Regions from separate parts of the Rubrimonas sp. genome, predicted to be linked through region 1. Evidence: riboswitches for the same ligand, from Rfam matches in the RefSeq annotation. Region 1 holds a riboswitch; the other holds the start of a gene.

Region 1 (9,157 bases):
GCGTCCGCCCGCGCCCGCAGCGCCGCCAGCCCGCCGATCTCGAGCCCCCAGTCGAGCGCATCGACGTAATCGGCCACCGCCAGCATCGACGGCGTGTTGATCGTCTCGCCCTTGAACACGCCCTCGATCAGCTTGCCGCCCGACATCAGGCGGAAGATCTTGGGCAGCGGCCATGCGGGCTTGTAGGACTCGAGCCGCTCCACCGCGCGGGGGGACAGGATCAGCACGCCATGCGCGCCCTCGCCGCCCATCACCTTCTGCCAGGAGAAGGTCACGACATCGAGCTTCGGCCAGTCGAGCGCCTGCGCGAAGGCCGCCGAAGTGGCGTCGCACAGCGTCAGCCCCTCGCGGTCCGCCGCGATCCAGTCGGCGTTCGGAACGCGCGCGCCCGACGTCGTGCCGTTCCAGGTGAACAGCACATCCGCCTCGCGCCGCACCTGCGCGAGGTCCGGCAGCGCCCCGTAAGGCGCTTCGATCACGCGGCAGTCGGCCAGCTTGAGCTGCTTGGTCGCATCGGTCACCCAGCCGGCGCCGAAGCTCTCCCAGGCGAGCGCGTCGACGGGCCGCGCGCCGAGCATGGTCCACATCGCCATCTCGTAAGCGCCGGTGTCCGACGCCGGCACGATCCCGATGCGGTAGTCGGCGGGGATCTCCAACAGCGCGCGGGTCTTCTCGATGGCCTCGGCGAGCTGCGCCTTCGGCTTCGACGCGCGGTGCGACCGCCCGAGGAAGGCGCGCGCGGCGACCCCCTCGGCTGACCAGCCGGGGCGTTTCGCGCAGGGACCTGAGGAAAATTCCGGGCGCGCAGGCTTCGCCTGCGGCATGGGGGGGAGCGTCATGGACGCACTCCGTCGTCAGGGCGATTTCGCTGAGCCCGCCGCCGCTCGCCCTTGTCCGGCTGCGCGCCCGCCGCGACAAACACCCAGAATCGCCGCCGCGTCAACTGTGAAATCGTTGCGCCCCGAACACTGCTTCAGGGGCCCTCGCGCAGGAACAGCCAGTCGCCCGTCGGGACCGGATCGGGCGGCGCCGGCGCCCAGCCCTCCCCCTGCGGAACCAGCGCCCGGAACGCCCCGAGCGCGCCCAGACAGGCCGCGCTGTCCGCCGCGATCCGCGCCTCCGACCGCCCCGCCGCGCGCGCGACTTTCGGATGCCACGACACCAGAACGGCCTCCGCGCCCGCGAGCACCGGCCCCAGCGCCGGCGCCACCGCGTATTCCCCGCCCTCGATGTCGAGCTTCACGAAGCGCCGCGCCGCGGGCCCTGCGAACGCCGCCAGCTCCGCCGGCGTCGCCGCGGGCAAGGTCCATTCCGTCGCCATCTCGGCGTGCAGCGTCGAGGACATCGAATTGCCCCCCCGCCCTCGATTCGTCCCGAACCGCGCCGCGCCGCCCTCCGCCGTCAGCACCCGGTCGAACACCCGCACGCGCGCCGCAAGCGCGGGGTTCAGCGCCAGATTGCGCCGCAGCCACACCAGCGCCACCGGGTCTGCCTCCACCGCCACCACCTCGACGCCGCAAGCCGCGGCGAACAGGCTCGTCGGCCCGATCCACGCGCCGATGTCGATGAACTGGACCCCAGGGCCCGTCCGCTCCGCCAGCAGCGCCAGCGTCTCCGGCTCCCACGCCCCGGAGGCGAATCGCTCCCAGAACGCGCCCTCGCGCGCCGCATCGACCGTGAAGCCGCGCCCGAGCCGCTCGATCCGCCTCGGAACAGGCGCCGGATCGCTCACGCCGGGCCCCTCACGCCGAGCCCCTCACGCCGGCGCCGCCGCGCGCGCCCGCGCCAGCGCCCCGCGCAACTCCTCCGCCAGCGCGGTCCGCTCCTCGGGCGTCAGGAACGCGCCGAGTTCGATGGTGCGCCCGCCGCCCTTCAGCGTCAGATACCGCTCCATCGCCCGCGTGTCGGTCAGCTCCAGCGTCACCCAGTAGGGATTGGCCGCCCAGCGCCGCACGCGCCCCTTCGGCTCGCGCCGCTCCACCGCCATCAGGTCCGGCCAGATGCGCACATCCTCGCGCAGCCGGCCCGCCCGGTAATTCATCTCGATCATCGCATAGACCAGCCCCAGCGCCCCGATCAGGAAGGGCGAGAGCGCCCAGGCGACCGGCGTGCCCCACACCGACAGCAGCGGGATCGCGAGACCGACCCCGAGGCAGAGCATCACCCAGCCGAAGCCCCGCCGGCTGAGCGAGCGGTGCGGCCAGAGCGTCGCCGCATAGAGCGGCGGGTCGCGCCGCTCGAAGGGGTCTGAGACGTGTGCGGCCGGAGGGGCGCCCCCTCCGGCCGAGTCGCGGTCCTGGCTCATGCGCGGATCATGGCGCTCAGTGATGGCCCTTGTCCCACTGCGCCTGAGTGGGCAGCGTCTCGAAAGTGTGCTCGGGCGGGGGGTTGGAGAGGGTCCATTCCAGCGTGTCCGCGCCGCCGCCCCAATAGTTCGGCTCGACGATGCGCTCCCCCCTCGTCAGCGTGTGCCACACGATCCACAGGAAGAACACGAAAGAGCCGATCGAGATGAACGCGCCGATGGACGACACATAGTTCCACAGCGCGAACGCCTCCGGATAGTCGATGTAGCGCCGCGGCATCCCCGCCCGCCCAAGGAAGTGCTGCGGGAAGAAGGTGATGTTGGCGCCGATGAACATCGTCCAGAAGTGGACGCGGCCGGCCCATTCCGGATACTGCCGCCCCGACATCTTGCCGATCCAGTAGTAGATGCCGGCGAAGATGCAGAACACCGCGCCGAGGCTCATCACGTAGTGGAAATGCGCCACGACGTAATAGGTGTCGTGATAGGCGCGGTCCACGCCCGCCTGGCTCAGCACGATCCCGGTCACGCCGCCGATGGTGAACAGGAAGATGAAGCCCAGCGCCCAGAGCATCGGCGTCTTGAACTCGATGGACCCGCCCCACATCGTGGCGATCCACGTGAACACCTTCACGCCCGTCGGCACCGCGATGACCATGGTGGCGAGCATGAAATAGGCCTGCGCGTCGGCGCTCATGCCCACCGTGTACATGTGGTGCGCCCAGACGACGAAGCCGAGCACGCCGATGGCGATCATCGCCCATACCATCCCCAGATAGCCGAAGATCGGCTTGTTCGAGAAGGTCGAGACGATGTGGCTGATGATCCCGAAGCCCGGCACGATGAGAATATAGACTTCCGGGTGCCCGAAGAACCACAGGATGTGCTGGTACAGCACCGGGTCGCCGCCGCCCGCCGGGTCGAAAAAGGTCGTGCCGAAATTGCGGTCGGTCAGCAGCATGGTGATCGCGCCCGCCAGAACGGGGAGCGACAGCAGGATCAGGAAGGCGGTGACGAAGATCGACCAGGCGAAGAGCGGCACCTTGAACAGCGTCATCCCCGGCGCGCGCATGTTCAGGAAGGTCGTGATGATGTTGATCGCGCCGAGGATCGACGACGCGCCCGAAAGGTGCACCGCGAAGATCGCCAGATCCATCGCCATGCCCGGCGAGCCATAGGTCGAGAGCGGCGCGTAGAGCACCCAGCCGGCCTGCACCCCGCCATCCATGAAGACGGCGAGCACGGCGAGCGAGGCGCCGGCGACGAACAGCCAGTAGCTGAGATTGTTCAGCCGCGGGAACGCCATGTCCGGCGCGCCGATCATCAGCGGCATGAAGTAGTTGCCGAAGCCGCCGAACAGCGCCGGGATGACCACGAAGAACATCATCAGGATGCCGTGGCCGGTGATCAGCACGTTCCAGAGCGCGCCGTCGGGCGTCCCGTCCTCGGTCAGCATGTACTGCACGCCCGGCTCCATGAGCTCGAGCCGCATGTAGCCGGTCATCGCCACCGAGATCGCGCCGAGCAGGCCCGCCGTCACGAGGTAGAGGATGCCGATGTCCTTGTGGTTCACCGAGCAGAACCACCGGGTGAAGAACCCGCTCTGGTGATGCTCGCCGTGATGCGCCGCAGCGTCGGCCATTGCCCGCTCCCGAAATGTGCAATTCGCAACCGATTTAACGCCGAAGCGTCGGCCCGGTCCACCGTCCGCGCCTGTTTCGCGCGCGCCGCAGGGCGTGACCCTCCGACGCAGGTCGGAGTTGACAGACGTCAATGCGGGGTTCGGGGCGCCGCCGGTTCAGGCGGCGGAGGCGACCGGGGCGTAGGCGGGCGCGCTGCGCTCGCCGGAGCGCGGCCGCTTGACGATTGCGAAATCGGCGACGCCGCGCAGCGCGTCGGTGCGCGGATGGTCGCAGGCCGGCAAGCCGTAGACCGCGGTGCGCAGGCCGCGCGCGGCGGCGAAGTCGATCAGCTCCTCGCGGTGGAACAGCCGGTGCACGCACATCCCGTCCACCCCGCGCGGCAACCGCGCCGCCAGCCGGTCCTTGCAGATCAGTTTGACGTTGATGTTGTGGCGGTTGGGTTTGTCGAGCTTGGGAACGAAGCCGCGCGCCGAGGTGATGAAGGGGAAGGAATTGCAGATGTAAAGGTCGCGCAACCGCCCCCGCGGCGTGCGCCGCAGAAAGATCGGCGCGACGCAGAACAGGATCAGCGCGCCGGGCAACGCCGCCCGGATCGTCGCGACTTCGTCGGCGCGCCAGCAGGCGAAGGCGACGTCGAAACGCGGACGTTCGCGGGCGACGGCCTCGGCGGCGCGGCCCGCCGCGTCGACGGTCTTGACGTCGAGCAGCAGCGTCTGCAGATGCGGCGCGATCTCGCCCAGAAGGCCGACCGCGTCGCGCAGCGGCTTGCGCGGATCGCGCGGCGCGCCCGAGCGGGCGCGGAACACCGGGGAATGATGGATCACCGCCTCGCCGGTCTCGTCGCAGCGAATGTCGAGTTCCGCCCCTTGGACCCCGTGCAGACGCCTGCGGTCGACCTGCCTGAGTTCGGCGGCGTCGTCGTAAAGGCGATGGGCGATCAGCTGCATGAGCCCTTGAGTCCGAACCGCGATCGCACCCGACCGCCTATTCTTGCACTGTTTGGATACAGCGTGCCGTCCGATATGTAAAGATTTTATTCCTCAAGTCACGCCTGTATAAAATAATTCACAATGCTGTCCGATGACTGTCGTATTCATGAAGACGGCAGGCATCTGCGACACAAGGCTGCGTAATGGGGCGCGGCGATTGACGCCGCAACGGTCCGGCGCGAAAGTCCTCCCGTTCTGGTTCCGCGTCGTCGCAGGGCGGCCGGATGAAAAGGGAACGCGGTGAGGCCCCGCATCGGGGCGGAATCCGCGGCTGCCCCCGCAACTGTGAGCGGCGAGCCTGCTCCCGCACGCCACTGGCCCTCAGGGCCGGGAAGGTGGAGCGAAGGCGACGACCCGCGAGCCAGGAGACCTGCCGGAACATCGTCACCCACCTTGGGCGCGGGGCGCGCCCCGGGGCGGATCCTCCGCAGCGGTGATTCCGATGGCCGGTTTCCGGACGCGGCGTCGTCGCGCCCTCCGGCTGCGTGCAACCGTCGCCGGAGCAGCCTCCGGCGCGCAGAGGAGGCGCAGATGCGCGCATCTTCCCTGATCGCGGCCGTCGCCGCGAGCTTCACCCTGTCATATCCCGCCCTCGGCCAGACGCCCGTTCTGCTCGACGAGATCGTGGTCGGCGGCGGTCTCGCCCCTGTGGCGGCGCAGAGCTACGCCCGCGCCGCCACCATCGTCACCGGCGAGGAGCTGCGCGCGCGCGGCATCTCCCGCCTCGTCGACGCTTTGCGCGGAACCCCCGGCGTTTCGGTCAGCCGCGTCGGCGGTCCGGGCGGCGAGACCTCGGTGCGCATCCGGGGGTCCGAAAGCAACCATGTGCTGGTGCTGATCGACGGCGTCGAAGCCGCCGGCGCGGCCACGGCGTTCGACTTCTCGCGCCTTTCCGCCGACGAGGTCGAGCGCGTCGAAGTGCTGCGCGGGCCGCAGGCGGCCGTCTACGGCGCCGGCGCCACGGCCGGCGTTATCAACATCATAACCCGCGGCGGCGCCGGGGCGGACGGTCTGCGGACCTTCGGCTTCGCCGAGGCCGGGACCAACCCGTCGGGCGGCGTCGGCGCGGGGCTCGAATATGGCGGCCCGCGCGGCGCCGGCGCGCTGTCGCTGACCTTCCGCGACGATGCGGGCTGGGACGCGCGGGGCGGCGGCTCGGGCGACGACGACGGCGCGCAGGCGCTCGTGTTCAACGCCCGCGGCGGCGTCTCGCTGACCGACGAGATCGGCCTGCGCGGGTCGTTCCGCTATGTCGACCGCGAGGGCGAGTTCGACAATTCCCGCGCCGACCAGCGCGGCGAGAATGACGGGCGCGACCTGTTCGCCGGGCTCGCCGCCGACTGGGCGATGCTGGACGGCGCGCTGGTGCACACGCCGAGCGTCTCCTACGCCTTCAGCGACACCGACACCCGGACGTTCTCCTTCGACCCGTCCTTCAACGACGAGGACACGCTGAAGGCGGGCTACCAGCTCGCCTACAGCTTCGGCCCCGCCCGCGCGCATACGGTGATCGGCGCTCTGCAATACAAGCGCGAGGGCTTCGAGAACGGGTTCGTCGCCGGGGGCGAGCGGTCGCGCGACGAGATCGGCTATGTGCTCGACTATCGCGCCCAGATCACCGAGGCGCTCTTCGTGCAGGCCGGCGCACGCTACGACGACAACGAGGAGTTCGACGATTTCCTCAGCTGGTCGCTGTCGGCCTCCTATCAGATCTTCGACACGGGCACGCGGCTGCGCGCCTCGGTGGGCCGGGCGCAGACCAATCCGGACTTCTTCCAGCAGTTCGGCTTCATCTTCGGAACTTTCGAGGGCAACCCCGACCTCAAGCCGGAGCGCAATTTCGGCTGGGACGTCGGCGTCGACCAGACGTTCTGGGGCGGGCGGGCGCTGATCTCGGCCACCTATTTCGACGAGAGCCTCGAGGACGAGATCGTCTCGGTCGGCCTCGGCGGCGGCGTGCAGTCGGTGGGCAATCTCGACGACGACAGCACGCGGCGCGGCGTGGAGCTTTCCGGCAGCGTGGCGCCGATCGACGGGCTGACGCTCGGCGCGAGCTACACCTGGCTCGACGCCGAGGACGACGCGGGGGCTCAGGAAATCCGCCGCCCCGAGCACAGCGGCGCCGTCTCGGCCCGCTACCGCTTCCTCGAGGGCCGCGCCCATGTCGGGGGCGAGGCGGTGTTCGCGGCGGAGACCACGGACAGCGATTTCTCGACCTTCCCCGCGAGCACGGTCGACCTCGACGATTACGTCGTGATCAATCTCGACGCGGGCTATCGGGTGACCGAGCAGGTCGAGCTTTACGGGGCCGTGCGCAACCTGTTCGACGCCGACTACGAGGAGGTGTTCGGCTATCGCGCCGAGCCGCTGACTGCGCTGGTCGGTCTGCGCGCGTCGTTCTGAGCGAGGGGCGGCGCGCGCGGAGGCGATGCGCGCGCCGCATTCTTGCGAAACGTTCGCAAAACCATTGCATCGGCCGCCGGCTCGTGCTACCTGAGAATGCGTATCAGTTTCCTTCCAGGAGCAGCGCCGCATGTCCCTCTCCCGCCGCCGTTTCCTTGGGACCGTCGTCGCGAGCGCGGCGCTGCGGTCGACCGGAGCCGCCGCAAGTCCCGTCCTGACCGTTGCGGCGACGACCGGCATGGTCGCGGACGCCGCGCGCGTCGTCGGCGGCGACCGCGTCGCCGTTCAGGCGCTGATGGGGCCCGGCGTCGACCCCCACTCCTTCCGCCAGACCCGCAGCGACATCGCCGCGATGACGCGCGCCGACCTCGTGCTGTGGCACGGGCTCTATCTGGAGGCGCAGCTCGAGGGCTTCCTGCTCGACCTCGCCGCGCGCAAGCCGGTGGCCGCGCTCGGCGAGGCGGTTCCGCGGTCGCGCCTGCTGGAGGACCCGGAGGCGCCCGGGCGTTTCGATCCGCACATCTGGATGGACCCGCGCCTCTGGGCGTTCGCCGTCGACGGCGCGCGCCGTGCGCTGACCGAGGTCGATCCCGACGGCGCCGAGACCTATGGGCGCAACGCGATGCGCCATCACGAGGAGATCGCGGCGCTCGCCGATTACGCCGACGCGGCCCTCGGCTCGGTGCCGCAGGAGGCGCGGGTGCTCGTCACCTCGCACGACGCCTTCGGCTATCTGGGCGCGGCCTGGGGGTTCGAGGTGCTCGGCGTGCAGGGCATCTCGACCGAGGCCGAGGCCGGGCTCGCCCGCATCGAGGACCTTGTGAAGACGCTCGTCTCCCGCCGCATCGGCGCGGTGTTCGTCGAGACCTCCGTCTCGCCGCGCAATCTGCAGGCGCTGGTGGAGGGGGCGGCTGCGCAGGGCCACGAAGTGCGCATCGGCGGCGAGCTGTTCTCCGACGCGATGGGGCCGGAGGGGACCTATGAGGGGACCTATGTCGGCATGATCGACCACAATGTCACGACCATCGCCCGCGCGCTCGGCGGTCAGGCGCCGGCGGCGGGGCTCAACGGGTTGCTGAGGGCGCAGGGATGAGCGCGGAGTTGCGCCTCGCTTCGGGCGGCGCCCCGGCGCCCGAGACGGTCCACCCGCTCAGCGTGCGGGGGCTGACGGTGGCCTATGGCGACGCGCCGGCGGTGTTCTCGGTCGACGCGGATTTCCCGGCGGGGACGATGACCGCCATCGTCGGGCCGAACGGCGCCGGCAAGTCGAGCTTCCTCAAGGGCGCGCTGGGGGTGGTGAAGCCGCTCTCGGGCGAGGTGCGGGCCTTCGGCGGGCCGCTGTCGCGCGCGCGCCGGCGCATCGCCTATGTGCCGCAGCGCGCCAGCGTGGACTGGGAGTTCCCCGCCCGCGCCATCGACGTCGCCGCGATGGGGCTCTATGCGCGGCTCGGGCCGTTCCGGCTGGCGGGGCGGGGCGATCTCGACATCGCGCGCGCGGCGCTATCCCGCGTCGGCATGGAGCGGCTGGCGGAGCGCCAGATCGGCGAGCTGTCGGGCGGGCAGCAGCAGCGGGTCTTCATCGCGCGGGCGCTGGCGCAGGGCGCCGACCTCTACCTGCTCGACGAGCCTTTCGCGGGGGTGGACGCCGCGACCGAAAAGGCGCTGGTCGAAGTGCTGAAGGGGCTCGCGGCGGAGGGGCGCATGGTGGTCTGCGTGCATCACGACCTGTCGACGTTGCAGGCCTATTTCGACCGGGTGCTGATGATCAACCTGCGCAAGATCGCCGAAGGCACGGTGGCCGAGACGGCGACGCCGGA
Region 2 (9,157 bases), on a different contig from region 1:
TCGGGCAGCAGGTGCGTGTGCGGCCCTGCCGGCGATGCGCCGCCTCGCGACGGAATGATCGCATCCACTTCGGCGCGCAGGCCGGGCGCCTCGATCACCCGGACGGGACTGGCCGCCAGCACGTTCCCGCCGATCAGCCCGAGGCAGGCGGGCCACGGCGCGCCGCAATGCGGCGCGATGGCTGCGGCGAGCGCGGAGTCGCAGCGGATCGTGAACCGCGCGGCGCGGCGCCCGAGGCCGAGATCGAAGCGCCGTCCGCCGGCGTCCCGCGGCAGGAGGCTCGCTTCGTCTGGTCCCAGACAGGTCAGCGCGTCGGCGCCCCTGTCCCCTGCGCGGCCCGACGGGACGGCGATCGCGATCAGGGGCGGACGGTCCGGCCGGGCGATCTCGAACGCGGTCATCCAGGACGCCGCCTCCACTTGCAGGGCGCAGCGGCGCGTCGTGAGCGTCAGCACGACGCCTTCGCGACGCGCCTCGAACGGCTCGTCGGGCTGGCGCCGCACCTCGGCGACCGCGCCGTAGACGCCCGCGACGAACGCGCCCTCGGCATCGACGAAACGCTGCGCGACGGCTTCCAGAAGCGCCGCGCCCTGCCAGTCCAGCCTACGCGTCGTAAGGCCCATCGCGGCGGCGCGCAGGGGTAGCGCGGCCCAGACCGCGGACCGAAAGGCCTCGCTGGCCCCGCCCCAGACGGCGATCTCGTCCAGCGTCCGGACGCAGCCGGTGCAGAGCCCGCGCGCCTCGTCGATGACGCAGACGCCGATGCAGGGGCTGGCGGGAGGACGTCGCGTCTGGACCGTCATCAGAACTCGACGCCCTTCTGCGCCTTCACGCCGTCCTTGAACGGATGCTTGACCAGCGTCATCTCTGTCACCAGATCGGCCGCCTCGATCAGTTCGGGCTTGGCGTTGCGTCCGGTCAGGCAGACATGGGTCATCCGGGGCTTCTGCGTCAGGAGGAAGTTCACCACCTCGTCGATGTCGAGGTAATCGTAGCGCAGCGCGATGTTGATCTCGTCCAGCAGGACGAAACCGATCGCGGGATCGAGGATCTGCGCCTTGGCGATCTCCCAGCCGTTGCGGGCGGCCGCCACGTCGCGCTCGCGGTCCTGGGTTTCCCACGTGAAGCCCTCGCCGGAGACGAAGAAGCGGCATTCCGCTGCGAAGCGGTCACGCAGCAGCGTCTTCTCGCCGGTCTCCCAGTTGCCCTTGATGAACTGGACTACGGCGCAGGGCATACCCCAGGCGATGCAGCGCATGACCATCCCGAAAGCGGACGAGCTCTTGCCCTTGCCCGAGCCGGTGTGAACGATGATTAGGCCCTTCTCCTCGGTCTTCGTCTCCATCATCTTGTCGCGCGCGGCCTTGATGCGCTTCATCTTCTCGTTGTGGCGTAGGGTCACGTCGTCCATGGGTCCCTCCTCGGGTCAGGTCTCTCGGTTGTCAGGCCGCCGCACCTCGTGCGCGGCGTCAGGGAGCGATCGGCGAAGCTCCGCCTGCATCTCTGGCGTTCCTCCGCAGGCGCAAGACGAAGAACGCCCCGCCGACGTGGCTGGTCACGATGCCGATCGGCATGTCCTCGCGGCGCATGACGGCGCGCGCGACGATCTCGGCCCGGACGAGAAAGACAGCGCCCGCGAGCATCGCGGCAGGCAAGAACCGGGCGTCGTCGCCGCCCGCGATCAGTCGCACGATATGCGGGACCGTAAGGCCTACGAAGCCGGTGACGCCGGAATAGGCGATCATGAAGCCAGTGACCAACGCTGCGACCACGAGCGCCGTCAGACGGAACTGCGCCGCCGAAATCGCCAGCGTCGCCGCGGGCTCATCCCCGATGGTCCTAGCGTTCAGCGATCCCGCCACGGTCCGGAACCGTATCGCCGCACCGGCCATCACCTGAAGCGGCCAGCCAAGATACGCCGATTGCGCCAGTCCCAGCCCTCCCGGCATCCAGAACGCCACCGTGTAGGTCGCGCGTGGATCGCCGAGTAAGATCAGGACGTTGGCCAGCTCCATCACGATGAAGGAAGCGGCGAAGCCGGTCAGGACCAGCCGGTCGACGGTGATGGCCTCGGCGAAGCTGGCGACGGCTAGCACGAACAGCGCGGACCCCGGAGCGCCTACGATCGCCAGCTGCTGAATCTTGGTCAGCCCGATGAATATGCCGGTGTTCAGTGGCGCGAGGATCGCGCCGAAGACCGCGGCTGACGAGCACGCCCTGAGCCCGAGCGGGACCGAGCGCGCCGCGCATGGACCGACGTTCGAACAGTCGCCGAACCGAGATGTCACGTCATGACTGCTGTCGCGCTGCATGCCGTGTCCTGAATGAACATGCAGGGCCGACAGGCGCGCGTCTAATCCAGGCGCTGGTCAACGCTCGGGTCACACGATCCCCCTTCCGGACGCCCCGCCCGGGTTGGTGCTTCCAAGGCGATGGCAGGTCTCCTGGCTCGCGGCTGAGGTCCGCTCCCCCCTTCCCGGACCATCGGGTCCAGTGGCTCTCGGGAACGAGCACCGCTTACAGTTGCGGGGGCAGCACCGGAATTGGGGTCGTGCCCGCACCGGTTTCCCTATTCTCCCGGAAGTTCCGGGCACCATCGATCGAACGTTAGGCCGCGTGCGATCGGCAATCAAGCCGGGTCTCGCGCCGCGCGCCCGCATCCGCCGCGCGGTTGTCGCAGGCGCGCCTCGCCATCGCCCGGCGGACCGTCACGGCTTGACACGCCGCGCTGCTCCTGAGCAACTGTCAGGGCTGGTGCCTGCGAGAGCAGGTGAAAAGGGAATGCGCCAGGTCCGGGCCGGGCCGAAGCGCAGCCGCCCCCGCGACCGTGACCGGACAGGTTGCCCGATACGCCACTGGACCCGATGGTCCGGGAAGGCAGGGCCGCCGACGGGGCCGACGGCCCCGAGATCCGCAAGCCGGGAGACCTGCCAGCGCGACGAAATGAAACCGGGCGGGGTGTTCCGGGGTCGGGTGCGCAGCCGGGAACGGCCGCGATTCCGCCGCATGCCCCGCTCTCGAACTGGCGTGGCCTGCATGCGAGACCATCCGTCGGCTGTCGAGCTTCTGGTCTGCACGCGCTGCCGCCTCGGCGACGTGACGGGGGACGAGGACGTGCGTCCGGGCGCTGTCCTGTACAGGCAGCTCGCGGACGCAGCCATTCAAGGCGTCACCGTCACGCCGGTCGAATGCCTGTCGAACTGCTCGCGAGGGTGCACGATCGCGCTCAGGGGGCCGGGCCGCTGGACCTATGTCTACGGCGGCCTTCAGCCTTGCACCGACCTCGACACGATCGCCGCGGGCGCAGACAAGTACCGTCAGGCCCCGGACGGTCTCGTGCCCTGGCGCGAACGCCCGGAGCATTTTCGCAAGAACTGCATCGCCCGCATCCCGCCGCTCGATCCTCCCGTTCGCAGCCTTGGAGAGACCTGACATGGCCGGCCTCGAGAAACTCCCCGTCACCGTCATCACCGGCTTTCTCGGATCGGGGAAGACCACCCTGATTTCGCATCTGATCAAGAACGCCGGCGGACGTCGCCTCGCCATCGTCGTCAACGAGTTCGGCGACGTCGGGGTGGACGGCGAGATCCTCAAGGGCTGCGCGATCCCCGAATGCCCGGCGGAGAACATCGTCGAGCTGTCCAATGGCTGCATCTGCTGCACCGTCGCCGACGAGTTCATTCCGACGATCGAGGCGCTGATGGCGCTCGACCCGCGCCCCGACCACATCCTGATCGAAACCTCCGGGCTCGCCCTGCCCAAGCCGCTGCTGAAGGCGTTCGACTGGCCGGACATCCGCTCGAAGATCACGGTCGACGGCGTGATCGCGCTGGCGGATTCCGAGGCGGTGGCGGCGGGACGTTTCGCGCCGAGCGTCGCGGCGGTGGACGCCCAGCGTCAAGCCGACGCCAGCATCGACCACGAGACGCCGCTCTCGGAGGTGTTCGAGGATCAGATCGCCTGCGCCGACCTCGTGCTCCTGACCAAGCCCGATCTCGCCGGGCCGGAAGGCGTCGCGGCGGCGCGGGCCTTGATCCTCGCCGAAGCCCCGCGTCCCCTGCCGATCATCGAAGTAGCCGAGGGCGCGGTGGACCCGCGAGTGATCCTCGGCCTCGGCGCGGCGGCCGAGGACGACATCGCCGCGCGCCCCTCGCACCACGACGGTGCAGACGATCACGAGCATGGCGATTTCGACAGCGTCGTGATCGACATTCCCGAGGTGGGCGACCCTGCGGACCTCGTAGCGCGGATCGTCGACCTGGCCCGGCGCCGCAATATTCTGCGGGTCAAGGGGTACGCAGCCGTTAAAGGCAAGCCAATGCGGCTTCTGGTGCAGGCGGTCGGCGCGCGGGTGCGCCACCAGTATGATCGGCCGTGGCAGGACGGCGCGCCTCGGCATGGCCGCCTCGTCGTCATCGCCGAGCATGGCGACATCGACGCGGACGCGATCCAGGGCATCCTGTTCCAACCTGCCGCCGCGGCTGAATAAGCCGAAAGAAAGACCACACGGCATGCACGTCATCTTCCGCGAAAGCCACGGGCTCGACGACGACGGGACGCCGGTCGACCTGGCTCAGAGCCCCGCCGATCTGGTGGTTCTGTCGCTGTCCGACAGCGATCTCGGCGCTTTCGCGGAGGGCTGGCGTCGGGGCGGCGGTCGGCAGGGCCGGCTTCCCACGCTGAGGCTCGCCAATCTGGCGGCGCTCAAGCACCCGCTCTCGGTGGACACCTATGTCGAGCAGACCCTGAACGGCGCGAAGGGCGTTCTGATCCGGCTCATCGGCGGCGTGCCCTACTGGCCGTACGGCCTTCAGCAGGTCGAGACGCTGGCGCGGGCGCGGGGGATGGCTCTGGCCGTCTTGCCCGCCGACGGGCGGCCCGATCCCCGCCTCGACGCCGTATCGACCGTCCCGATCTCCACTCTGCGCCGTCTGGCGCATCTCTGCGACACCGGCGGCGCGGTGGCGGCCCAGGCGGCGCTGGCGCAGCTCGCGTTGGCGGCCGGCCTCTATGTCGGCCCGGTCACCGGCTCCAAGGCCCTTCCCGAGGTCGGCGCGTGGACGCCGGAGGACGGACCAGCCTGTCCGGCGCCTGCCGCGTTGCAGGTGGACGCCGCGCGTCTCGTCCTCGTCGTCTTCTATCGCTCTTACCTCGTCGCGGCCGACACGGCGCCGATCGAGGCGCTGTTCGTCGCACTGCGCGAACGGGGGCTTCGCGTCCTGGGGCTGTTCGCGCCGTCGCTCAAGGCGCCGGGCGCGCGCGAATGGCTTGCGCGCCAGATCGCACACCTCGCGCCGGCCGCGATCGTCAACGCGACTTCCTTCTCCGGGCGAGGCGACGCGGCGGGATCGCCGCTCGACGCCGCCGAGGCGCCGGTTTTTCAGGTGGCGCTGGCCACGTCGACGCATACGGCCTGGGCTGGCTCGTCACGTGGCTTGTCGCCTGCCGACCTCGCCATGCATGTCGTCCTGCCCGAGGTCGACGGGCGCATCTTCGCCGGCGTCGCGTCGTTCAAGCAGGCTGCCGCTCGCGACGCGGACCTGCAATTCGCGCGCGTTGCGCATGTCCCCGCGCCGGACCGCATCGAGGCCATTGCCGATCGGGTGGCGGGGTGGCGTCGGCTCGCCGCGGCCGGCCCCGCGGACCGCCGCGTGGCGCTCGTGCTCTCGACCTATCCCGGTCGGGCCTGGAACATGGCCCATGCCGTGGGGCTCGACGCGATAGCCTCGGCGGAGGCGATCCTCGACGATATGCGGGACGCGGGCTATGCGGTCGCCGAAGCCGCGCCGCTGGCGCAGGCGTTGGCGACGGTCCGGATCCACTGGCCTATGGCGGCCTACCGGGCGGCGCTGGCCAGTCTGCCCGTGGCCCTGCGCGACGATCTTCATCGGGCCTGGGGCGAACCCGAGAGCGATCCCGACGCCGGGCCCGACGGCTTCGGCTTCGCAGCAATCCGCCGCGGAATGGCGCTCGTGGCGTTGCAGCCCGAACGCGGCGCAGCGCCGACGCGGGACGCCGAATACCACGATCTCTCCAGGGTCCCGCGCCACGCCTATGTCGCGTTCTATATCTGGCTCCGAGGCGAGGTGGACGCTCTCGTGCACGTCGGCGCCCACGGCACGCTCGAATGGCTGCCGGGTAAATCGGTCGCCCTGTCGGCGACATGCTGGCCCGAGGCGCTGATCGGCGATCTGCCAGTGATCTATCCCTTCATCGTCAACGACCCCGGCGAAGCGGCGCAGGCCAAGCGCCGGATCGGCGCGGTGACGCTGGGTCACATTCCGCCGCCGCTGCGTCCCTCGGGAACGCCGCACCGCCTCGCCCGGCTCGAGGCCTTGCTCGACGAGTTCTCCAATGCGGACGGGCTCGACCCGAAACGGCGCGACCGGTTGATCGGGGATATCCGCGACGAGGCTGAGGCGTTGGGGGTGGCGCAGGACCTCGGCCTCGCGGCCGACGCCTGTCCGTCCGAGACGATCACGCGGATCGATCGCTTCGTCTGCGACGTCAAGGAAACCCAGTTCGGCGAGGGGCTTCACGTCTGGGGCCGGGCGCCGCGGTGCGGCGCGCCGTTCGATGCAGCCGCCTCGGCGGCCGCCGAGCGGCGCGCCCTGGTCCGGGCGCTAGCGGGCCGGCGGATCGAGGCGGGCCCGTCGGGGTCGCCCTACCGGGACCGGACGGACGTGCTGCCCACCGGCCGCAACCTCTTCACGACGGACCCACGCAGCGTGCCGACGCGCGCGGCCTACAAGCAGGGCCGCCTGCTGGCCGACGAACTGGTTCGCCGCCACCTGCAGGACCACGGCGACTGGCCGAAGAGCGTGGTCGTCGATCTCTGGGGGTCGGCGACCATGCGAACCGCCGGCGAGGACTTCGCCATGGCGCTGGCGCTTCTCGGGGTCCGTCCGGTCTGGGACGAAGGCTCCGAGCGCGTATCGGGCATCGAGATTACGCCGATCGCCGAGCTCGACCGGCCTCGCATCGATGTGACGTTGAGGGTGTCGGGCCTGTTCAGGGATGTCTTTCCGACCCTGTCGGCGCTGTTCCAGACCGCCGTGCGCGCGCTCGGTCGCCGCGACGAGACGCCAGACTGGAATCCCTATGTGGGCCGAGACGGCGCGCGAGTCTACGGCCCGGCGCCCGGTCGGTTCGGGCTCGGCATGGGGGAGACGCTCGGCGCCTACGGCGCGGAGGGGCGCCGCGCCGCCGGGGAGGCGTGGCTCGCCGCGTCCGCCTGGGCGCTCGACGGCGACAAGGCCGAAAGCGACATGCCGGGTCTGCGCGCGCGCGTGGCGCAGGCTGACGCCTTCGTGCATCTTCAGGACTTGCTCGAAACCGACATCCTGCTTGCCGAGGATTACGCCAGCCACGAAGCGGGGTTCGCCGCCGCGCAATCGGTCGCGGGCGGTCGGGCGCATCTCTATCACCTCGACAACACTGATCCCGCTCGCCCCCGCGCCCGCACCCTGACCGAAGAAGTCGCCCGGGTGGTGCGAGGCCGCGCGGCGAACCCGTCATGGATCGGCGGCATGATGCGGCACGGGTTCCGGGGCGCCGCCGAGATCGCCTCTACGCTCGAGCACATGGCCGCCTTCGCCCATCTGGCGGGCGTCGTCGGACCGCACCACTTCGACAGCTTCTGGGACGCGACGCTGGGCGACCCTCGCGTCGCCGCTTCTCTAGCCGAGAGGAACCCCGAGGCGCTCGACGCCATGCGGACCCGCTTCGCCGAATTGCATGCGGCGGGGCTGTGGCGGTCGCGCCGAAACTCGATCCTCGCTGAGATGGAGCCTCTTCCGTGACCGACCCCGCCATTCGCGGCTGGTGCCCCGGCGCCCATCGGCCGATGGCCTCGGGCGACGGTCTCGTGGTGCGCGTGCGCCCACCCTCGGGAGCGCTGGACGCAGTGCAGGCGCAGGGCCTCGCCGATCTCGCCGAACGCTACGGGAATGGTTCCGTCGAACTGACGAACCGTGCGAATCTACAACTGCGCGGGGTGGCGCCCTCGGCGCACGCCCCTTTGCTGGACGGTCTCGCGGCGCTGGCCCTGCTCGACGCTGACCCGGAGGCCGAGAGCAGGCGCAACATCGTTGTTGACCCGCTCCGTCCGGTCGGGGCCGGCGACCCGCAGGCGCAACTCGCGCACCTGCTTTCCGCGCGGTTGGGGTCGACGGCGTTTTCGGCGCTGCCGTCGAAATTCGGCTTCGTCATCGACGCCGGGCCGCGGCGGCGGCTGGTCGACGTCAGCGGTGACATCCGGATCGAGGCCGCAGGGGAGACGCTGATCGTGCGGGCCGACAGCTGTCCGACCGGCCGCGCGGCGGACGACCCCGCGCAGGCGGCGGCGCTAGCCCTCGAGCTTGCGTGCTGGTTCCTTTCGTCCGGCGGCGTCGGGCCGGACGGACGTGGGCGCATGGCGCGGCACCTTGCGTCGGGCGCGCGGGCGCCGATGCGGCTGGCCGGCGACCTCGTGCCCAACCCGGCCCTGGCGCCGCCATCTCCGGGCGTGTCTTCCGTCGGGGCCTGCATCGCGTCTGTATTCGGTCAGATCGTCGCAGCCGATCTGCGACGGCTCGCCGCCATGGCGCCCGCCGACATCAGGGTCTCCCCATGGCGCATGGTCGTTCTGCCGGGGCTGTTCGACCTGAGGGAGCTCGTCGCATCGGACGGTCTGATCACCGCGTCGGGAGACGCGCTCCTGTCGGTCTTGGCCTGCACCGGCGCTCCGGGCTGTCCGCAGGCGAGCGTCGAAACCCGCGCGCTCGCGCGCAGCCTTGCGCGACGGCTTCCGCCCGGAGCGCGGCTGCACGTGTCGGGTTGTCCGAAAGGCTGCGCGCTGCCCGGGCCGGCGGCGCTGACCGTGGTAGGCCGCGACGGCCGCTTCGACCTTGTCGAGAACGGGGCGCCGTGGGATGAACCGGCGCGCCGCGGGATCGCCCCGCAGGATCTCGCGCCTCTGATCGGTGGTTGATGCATGCCCTACGCCTACGAGACCGATGGTGGGGCCATCTATGCGCAGAGCTTCCGAACGATCCGATCGGAGGCGGATCTCGCCCGCTTCGCGCCCGACGAGGAACAGGTCGTCGTGCGGATGATCCATGCGGCCGGGCTGGTGGGCCTCGAGGCGCATGTGCGCATGTCGCCCGGGCTGGTCGCC

The links. A riboswitch is a leader RNA that binds a small molecule or an ion and turns the genes downstream of it on or off. The one in region 1 is predicted to bind cobalamin.
Region 2: it holds a riboswitch for cobalamin, as region 1 does, so the genes downstream of both, V7Q31_RS12250 (DUF1636 domain-containing protein) here and V7Q31_RS01100 (TonB-dependent receptor plug domain-containing protein) in region 1, are expected to answer to the same signal.

The regions. Positions count from the first base shown of each region.
Region 1 covers NZ_DAIQNN010000002.1:69,113-78,269, forward strand. The annotation lists gene V7Q31_RS01075 (phosphoserine transaminase) at 1-839, opposite strand, end outside; gene V7Q31_RS01080 (FkbM family methyltransferase) at 974-1,732, opposite strand; gene V7Q31_RS01085 (DUF2244 domain-containing protein) at 1,757-2,305, opposite strand; gene ctaD (cytochrome c oxidase subunit I) at 2,322-3,947, opposite strand; gene V7Q31_RS01095 (hypothetical protein) at 4,104-4,895, opposite strand; cobalamin riboswitch at 5,117-5,329, shown strand; gene V7Q31_RS01100 (TonB-dependent receptor plug domain-containing protein) at 5,469-7,340, shown strand; gene V7Q31_RS01105 (metal ABC transporter solute-binding protein, Zn/Mn family) at 7,471-8,433, shown strand; gene V7Q31_RS01110 (metal ABC transporter ATP-binding protein) at 8,430-9,157, shown strand, end outside.
Region 2 covers NZ_DAIQNN010000052.1:9,092-18,248, reverse strand. The annotation lists gene V7Q31_RS12265 (DUF1289 domain-containing protein) at 1-803, opposite strand, end outside; gene cobO (cob(I)yrinic acid a,c-diamide adenosyltransferase) at 803-1,411, opposite strand; gene V7Q31_RS12255 (FecCD family ABC transporter permease) at 1,470-2,312, opposite strand; cobalamin riboswitch at 2,418-2,613, opposite strand; cobalamin riboswitch at 2,736-2,949, shown strand; gene V7Q31_RS12250 (DUF1636 domain-containing protein) at 3,037-3,432, shown strand; gene cobW (cobalamin biosynthesis protein CobW) at 3,434-4,489, shown strand; gene cobN (cobaltochelatase subunit CobN) at 4,512-7,802, shown strand; gene cobG (precorrin-3B synthase) at 7,799-8,971, shown strand; gene V7Q31_RS12230 (precorrin-8X methylmutase) at 8,975-9,157, shown strand, end outside.